One region of the Aliiglaciecola sp. 2_MG-2023 genome, then DNA from elsewhere that is predicted to be linked to it. Evidence: riboswitches for the same ligand, from Rfam matches in the RefSeq annotation. Region 1 holds a riboswitch; the other holds the start of a gene.

Region 1 (4,161 bases):
AGCGCATTGTCGCGGATCTGTGCGCCTAAGTGGCCCTTGGCCACATCAGCCGCATGAGCAGCAATTTTATAGGCAATCAAACCCTGTTTAACATCTTCCTTATTGGGTAACCCTAAATGCTCTTTAGGAGTGACATAACACAACATGGCCACCCCATACCAACCTATCATCGCTGCGCCAATGCCAGAGGTAAAGTGATCGTAGCCTGGAGCTATGTCGGTTGTTTGCGGGCCAAGGGTATAAAAAGGCGCTTCGCTACAAATTTGCAATTGTTTGTCCATGTTCTGTTTGATCAATTGCATTGGAATGTGGCCTGGGCCTTCAACTATGGTTTGCACGTCATATTGCCAAGCTATTTTGACTAACTCTCCTAAGGTTTCTAACTCGGAAAATTGTGCTTCATCGTTAGCATCGGCGATACACCCAGGGCGCATACCATCGCCTAATGACAGAGAGACATCATAGGCGGCGCATATTTCGCAGATTTCCTGAAAATGCTCATATAAAAAGCTTTCTTGGTGATGGAATAAACACCATTTCGCCATAATCGAACCGCCCCGTGACACTATGCCCGTCAAGCGCTTCGCGGTCATTGGTACGTAACGCAGCAATACCCCAGCGTGGATAGTAAAGTAGTCTACTCCTTGCTCAGCCTGTTCTATCAATGTGTCACGGAAGACTTCCCATGTGAGGTCTTCGGCCACGCCATTTACTTTTTCCAGCGCTTGGTAAATAGGAACTGTGCCAATAGGGACAGGGGAATTACGAATAATCCATTCACGGGTTTCGTGGATATAGCGTCCCGTGGATAAGTCCATTACTGTGTCAGCTCCCCAGCGTGTTGACCAAACTAATTTTTCAACTTCTTCTTCGATGGAAGAAGTAACCGCAGAGTTTCCAATATTGGCATTCACTTTAACTAAAAAATTACGTCCAATGATCATAGGTTCGGATTCAGGATGGTTAATATTGGCTGGGATAATGGCACGTCCTCGTGCTACTTCTTGGCGCACAAATTCTGCGGTGATAGGTTGTCCCACTAGAGCACCGAAGGCATTACCTTGGGCTTTTTGACGCAAAACAGGGTCTGTTACATCTTCTCTGGCCATATTTTCACGGATTGCAATATATTCCATTTCTGGAGTAATGATTCCCGCTTTGGCATAGTGCATTTGAGTTACACGTTTGCCAGATTTGGCTTTTAATGGTTTCACTGAGCGGTTGAACCTCAAGTGCTCGAAACCATCGTCGGCGATGCGCTCTTGACTGAACTCAGAGCTGACTTGCTTTAACTGTTCAACGTCTTGCCGTTGCAGGATCCAGTCGCGACGCAGTTTGTTTAAACCTTGGTGTAAATTGATTTGAGCCTTAGGATCCGAATAGGGCCCTGTGCAGTCATACACCAGAATATCCGGATTTTGTTGGGTGATAGGGGCCTCTTTACTACCACCTAAAATCGTATCTGTTTGTGTTATTGCGCGCATACCCACACGAATATCGTGTTGCTTGCCTGATAAATATATTTTGTTCGAATTGGGGTAGGAAAAAGGTGTAAAGTTATCTATAAATTGTTTCGCATTAGCGCGAGTTTGACGACGATTTGACATTAGCAATCTCTCATATTGTTAAAAAATGAAGTTGCTTGTCTGGAGAGGTTTGGTGTTGAAAAGCGCCAATTATCTTAATAAGGGCAGATTGCGTCTAACAACCTAGAATAGCCCCCCAATTGGCAAAATAAGCGGTAAGATTAAGCCGCAATAAAAGCGCCTTAATGGTTACAGCGTTACGCTTGTTTCCTTCGCGGGTACTAGCCCGATCAGGTTCAACGGATCCCGAATAAACGGTCTCAGCCCACACAACTTAGTCAACTAAATCGTGCTAGCACTCCGACAAGAGTGCAGTAATATAAACACATTCATTTGATTTAACAAGTAGAACCAGCGAGTAATAAACTTCCCTTCCAAAAACAACGGCGAAGTTAGGGTTACGCTGTGTGAGCCGTCCTAAATACTGTTGACACTTTTCGAATTGGTTTGGGACAGTGCAATGAAATTCCCGTTAAGACTACTCGAGGTGACTATTTCCGCGGTTTTAAATTGGCGGTTGTCGACCAAATGGGAAAGGCGAATTATTACTCTACAAACCACAAAATCTCGAGCAAGCAAAGGTTATGCTGGCTGAACTTGTTGAGACATAGCATAGTCGACGACGACACTTGGCCGTTAAATACAAAACGCCCGATGAAATTCACCGGGCGTTTCAAATGAAATAAGAATCAACCTATTTCAGGACTAGTCACTTAATTATACAATTATTGAGGCGTTCTCAATACCATCAAACGTAGCTCTGTCATGTCTTCAATAGCAAAGCGAATACCTTCACGACCTAATCCAGACTCTTTAACACCACCATATGGCATGTTGTCTACTCGCCAGCTTGGAACATCACCAATTACGACACCACCAACATCTAACACATCCCATGCTTTATGCGCTTTATAGATATCTCGCGTGAAAACACCCGCTTGCAGGCCAAATTGGCTATTGTTAATTTCTTCTAGAGCATCGTCATAATCACTAAAAGGAGCGATAATTGACACTGGGCCAAAGGCTTCATCAGCGCTAATGCTGGCATCGCTTGGTACGTTTTCTAAGACAGTTGCCTGCAGCATAGCTCCGTCACGTTTGCCACCACATAATACACTAGCACCTTTAGATTTGGCTTCGGCAATCCAATCATCAAGACGAGTTGCTTCAGATTCTGAAATCATAGGGCCGATAAATGTATCTTCACTTAGCGGATCGCCATGCACCAAATTCGCGACTTTTTCGACGTAACGCTTTTTAAAATCAGCATAAATAGATTCATGCACTAATACTCGCTGCACACTAATACAACTTTGACCAGACTGGTAATAAGCTCCAAATACAATGCGTTCAATGGCATCATCTAAATCAGTATCATGATCAACAATACAACCAGCGTTACCACCTAGTTCAAGTATTACCGGCTTCTTGCCTGCGCGAGCTTTAAGATCCCAACCCACATCAGGAGAACCGGTGAAACTAAGTAACTTAAATCTGTCATCGGTTGTAAACAGATCAGCTCCGTCACGACTACAAGGCAAGATTGAAAACGCACCTTCTGGCAAATCAGTTTCAGCCAAGATTTCGCCAATAATCAATGCACCTAATGGCGTGCGACTTGCTGGTTTCAACACAAAAGCACAACCAACAGCCAATGCAGGAGCAACTTTGTGAGCCGCTAAATTCAACGGAAAGTTAAACGGGGAAATAAATGAACATGGACCAATCGGAACTTTTTTATACATCCCCTGATAGCCTTTGGCGCGAGGGGTAATTTCCAAATTCATCACTTCGCCACTGATTCTGACGGATTCTTCGGCCGCAATACGGAAAGTATCAATTAAGCGCGTCACTTCGCCTCGAGCATCTTTAATTGGCTTACCGGCTTCAATACACAAAGCATATGCCAGCTCTTCAAAGCGCTCTTCAAAACGTTTTATACAGTGATTTAATATCGCTTGACGCTCGTATGGCTTCATTGCCGTTAACGCAGCTTGGCTTTTATCTGCAGCTTCAATTGCTTGGTCAATCACATCAGCTTTGGCCATTGCCACTGTAGTAGCAGCTTCGCCTGTGTACTTGTTAGTTACAACTAAATCTTGATTGGCATAAACGGCTTTATTCGCTAAATAATAAGGATAAGCTTTTTGTAACATGGTTGTTCCTATAGTTTTTGGCTAAGTTCGCGAATGGTTTTATTTAATGTTTGGTCATTCAAAGAATAGTCAACAGGCACATCAATTAGATGTACAGCTGGCTCAGCTAAACAAGCCTGTACTCTTGGTAACAATTCTTCGGCTGAATCAATCCGCCAGCCTTTGGCACCATAGCTTTGAGCGTATTTAACAAAATCGGGATTACCGTAATCCAAACCAAAATTATCAAACTCCATATGCGCTTGTTTCCATTTGATCATTCCATACGCATCGTCACGTAAAATAATCACCACTATATGCAATTTAAGGCGCACTGCGGTTTCCATTTCTTGACTATTCATCATGAAACCACCATCACCACACACGGTAATAACCGATTTATCGGGGTTTACAATCTTAGCCGCCATAGCTGACGGCAG
Region 2 (4,161 bases), on a different contig from region 1:
CCCATAGAGAAAACGTCCAATCCTGCCAATCTAAACGTAATTGCGCATTTACTAAAACAGTGAAAGGTGATTCCACATCGTGCCCATCGGAAAAACGATAGTTGTCTTTGCCATCCGCTTCTAAGCGCACACTTACAGTTTGAGATAAATACCCGACAGCAGCTAAGTTAAATGAATTTTTTGGCGCTTGGGCTTGCCATTGTTTATCAATATAGGTGCCGTCGGCCTGGGTATAACTTCCAAAATAAGCGTCTAGATAACCATAATTAGCAGTCAGGTTTAACAACTCGGATACTTGCCAATCAAGTTCTACTTCTAAACCTTTGTTGGTTCCCACATCTGCGTTGCCGATGATATCAATAAAACTCGGAATACCTTCTTCGCTGATTTGCACGTCATAGTCACTAACTTGGGTGTCTTCTCTATCCATGTAGAAAAGTGCAACTCGCATAAAGAGTTGATCGTCAAAGGCTTGTCCTTTAATGCCAACTTCGTAGTTCCAGTTGTACTCAGGAGAAAATAAACGACTTGCTTCGCTTACCCGTTGGTCAGGGTTGAATCCACCTGCTTTATACCCTCGCGAAACACTCGTATACACAGATGCTTGATTTATTGAATATTTAAGAACAACTTTACCACCTAGCATGGTATCCGTTTGCTGCTCGATATAACCGTCATTGTTGATATAATCCATCTCAAAACGATCCGCTCTAAGACCAACGCTTAAATTTAGATTTGACGTAAGCTGGGTGTCGGTTTGACCATATACCCCCAAATTTTGAGGTTCATATTGACTGGTGAAGTCTTGCTCTGCATAGGTATAATTTCTGCGCGTATTTTCATCAATATCACGAGCAAAAAAACCAATTAGCCACTGCGTGCTATCATCAAAAATCAATCCGTTGTCATTTGAAACAACTCTCAAATCAACACTGGTTAAATCCCTCTCACGATAATAGTAATCAGTCGAGCTGTATTCCCAAGGGTGAAAGCCCACATAAGTCCAGTCTTCATCATAGCCGTACACTGAATCTGATGTAGTGTGGTTCAATGAACCAATAAGTGTAGATTTTGCAAATTCAATCTTCGCTTTTATGCCAAAAGCATGGGTTTCTTGAGTATCAACACCAGGCTCATCTGAGCGAGTAACCCCATCATTATCAAGTGAAAACGCATCATAGCCATTATCAATATCAAAATACTGATAATTAAAATCGATGGTTGTGTTATCGGTTGCTAGAAACTTGAGCTTCAAACGCGCAGTCAACTCATCTAAGTTATCGGTATCATCTCTATCTAAAAATTGATTGTAGATAAAACCGTCACTTTTAAACTGGTTGATGGCAACACGATAGAAAAGTTTATCAGTAATTTGATTACCGTAAGCTGCACCAATATTCCAAGTATTTTGCTGAGCAACAGTGGCAAGAAATTTTGTTTGTTGCTGCTCATTTGCCTCGGCGGTTTTGATTTTAATTGTTCCGGCCATACCCGCAGCGCCAAACTCAGTAGCCTGCGGTCCACGCAAAATTTCTACTTGTTCAACATCGAACAGGGTGCCGATGCCGGCAAATCCAGAAAAATCAAAATCATCTACTAACAATCCTACTGAGGGATTATTAGGTTCAGAATATTGACTACGTTCACCAATTCCACGTATTTGTATAAAACGTCCTCGGGAAGCGCCACTGCTAAAGTTAATATTGGCACCTACCCCTAAAATATCCTCAAGATGAAAGCCATTGCGTTGTTCAATCACCTCTTCAGATATCACACTGACACTGGCAGTGACGTTCTGAATATCGTTTTCTCTGAAGTCTGAGGTAACAGTAATCACTTCTAGATTTTCACTTGCTAACGCGTATGCAGGAATTGCACTTAATAAGGTTGTGTAAAGTAAAGGAAATTTTAATTTCATTTGGATCTCTTCTAATTAATGAAAAGATCCGGTATTTCGGCAGTAAATGGAGAGCTTTAAGAAGTTCTTGATGACCATTCCTACGCCGGTATTATCCGGATCAGGTATAAGGGTTTCCAATAAATTAGATCTCAGCAAAGAGCACCCCTTGGTGTAACAAGTTAGTGTTTAACTTGAACGGCGAGATGATAGCAAGGGCGTAATGGAATCGCCATGAATATATTGCTGTTTTTTGAAATTGGTATGGATTGCGCATGCAAAATTAATAAAGTCGAAAGCTTCGGACTCCCCAATTAAAAACGCAAGTTAACTTATTGAATATTTTGAATTTGTAAAACTACGCTGCCAATTAGGCAAATCATAGAACTGATGAATGACGGTTAATTCATACATTCAACTTGAATTTCTCACTTAGTGGTTCAATATAGTTAATCGACACTTTTCAGCTTCTTTACATAATTTCGGATTTGAAAATGCAAAATTTTATCTACTACAATCCCACTAAAGTTGTTTTTGGAAAAGACAGTATTAGTAAATTATCCACTTTACTACCCAGTGCCAAAATCATGTTGATATACGGCGGTGGAAGTATCAAAAACAACGGTATCTATCAACAAGTTATTGAACAACTTGAGGGGCACGATTGGTGTGAATTTTCCGGGGTGGAGCCTAACCCCGAATTTGAAACATTGATGAAAGCCGTATCAATGGTGAAATCAGAAGACGTAGAATTTATTCTCGCAGTTGGAGGTGGCTCAGTCATCGACGGAGCTAAATTTGTCGCCGCAGCCACAGATTTCGAAGGCGAACCTTGGGACATTTTAGCTAAGGGTGCAAAAGTTAAAAGTGCTAAAAGTCTTGGCTGCATATTAACACTCCCAGCGACAGGTACTGAAACCAATACCAGCTCAGTGGTAACTCGTCGAGAATATAATCTTAAATTACCCTTCATGTCGGAACATGTTAGACCTCAATTCGCGGTACTAGACCCAGAAGTCACCTACTCTTTACCGGAACGCCAACTGGCAAATGGTGTGGTAGATGCATTTGTACATGTTATTGAGCAATATCTAACCTACCCCGTAAATGCGAGTGTTCAAGACCGATTTGCGGAATCGATCTTAAGCAACTTAATTGATATCGGGCCGCAGGTGCTCACGTCTAAAGATTATGAATTGCGTGCGAATCTAATGTGGAATGCGACACAAGCGTTAAGTGGACTGATTGGCGCTGGAGTACCTCAAGATTGGTCTACCCATATGATAGGACATGAGTTAACAGCCCTTTATAATTTAGATCATGCCGTTACCCTTGCAATTATTTTACCCCGTGTAATGCAACATCAGCGTGAACACAAACGGGAAAAACTGCTTCAATATGCAGAGCGAGTTTGGGGATTAAGCCGCTATGATGAAGAAGGGGCAATCAATTTAGTTATTGAAAAAACTGAACAATTTTTCCGAGATATGGGAATCAAGACCACCCTATCTGAATATGACATTGATAGTGATGTAGCCGATAAGGTTGCTTCGAGACTCGAAAAAGCGGGCAAAACTAAAATAGGTGAAAGGCAAAACATTACGCCTGAAGATGTTAGAAAAATAGTTACCGCAAGTTTATAGAATAAAAAATGCCGCTAACTTCAAAACGTCAGCGGCATTTTTATCTCAAACAAATTGAGTTTGGATAACGTTACAAGAAACTAATCACTTAAATTCAATGATCTTAATTCTTGCTGGGTTTGTTGTTCCAAATCTTTAATCGTTTTGCCATGAGGCACAGGCTCTCTGGTAGTTGGATCTAAACTGACAAATACAATATCATCCGCCACGCATATGGTTTTTTTGGTCACCTTATTGCGAACCATGCAGGTTATAGTTATCGAAGTACGCCCAACTTTTTTAGTCGCCAGACCAAATTCTACTACATCTCCTTTTAACGCTGGAGATTCAAATGTAATTTCACCAATATGCTTTGTTACCAACACATTCGTTTCTAACTGACAAATAGCATAGATAGCAGCTTCTTCATCAATCCATTCCAATGCTCGACCACCAAATAACGCGTCAGCATAATTTAAATCTCCTGGCATCACTAACCTTCGAGATAGAAAGCGCATTCGTATTCCTTAAATTTATTCAATACACTAGGGAGTTGAACTATATCAAGAATTCAACTAAAAAAGCATATGACATTAGAAGTATTAACTTGGCTTGAGAAACGCAGACGCAATATCGGTCACC

What was found. Region 1 has a riboswitch for thiamine pyrophosphate ahead of thiC (phosphomethylpyrimidine synthase ThiC). Riboswitches for the same ligand answer to the same signal wherever they lie in the genome.
Region 2: linked by a shared signal. The riboswitch ahead of Q4567_RS03850 (TonB-dependent receptor) and the one ahead of thiC (phosphomethylpyrimidine synthase ThiC) in region 1 are both predicted to bind thiamine pyrophosphate.

The regions. Positions count from the first base shown of each region.
Region 1 is NZ_JAUORY010000009.1:111,240-115,400, reverse strand. Features, by position in the region: gene thiC (phosphomethylpyrimidine synthase ThiC) at 1-1,607, opposite strand, end outside; TPP riboswitch at 1,777-1,899, opposite strand; partial or broken gene Q4567_RS11430 (IS3 family transposase) at 2,114-2,272, shown strand; gene Q4567_RS11425 (aldehyde dehydrogenase family protein) at 2,312-3,742, opposite strand; gene Q4567_RS11420 (acetolactate synthase large subunit) at 3,751-4,161, opposite strand, start outside.
Region 2 is NZ_JAUORY010000003.1:3,875-8,035, forward strand. Features, by position in the region: gene Q4567_RS03850 (TonB-dependent receptor) at 1-1,918, opposite strand, end outside; TPP riboswitch at 1,979-2,077, opposite strand; gene Q4567_RS03855 (iron-containing alcohol dehydrogenase) at 2,392-3,540, shown strand; gene Q4567_RS03860 (acyl-CoA thioesterase) at 3,621-4,037, opposite strand; gene Q4567_RS03865 (GNAT family N-acetyltransferase) at 4,107-4,161, shown strand, end outside.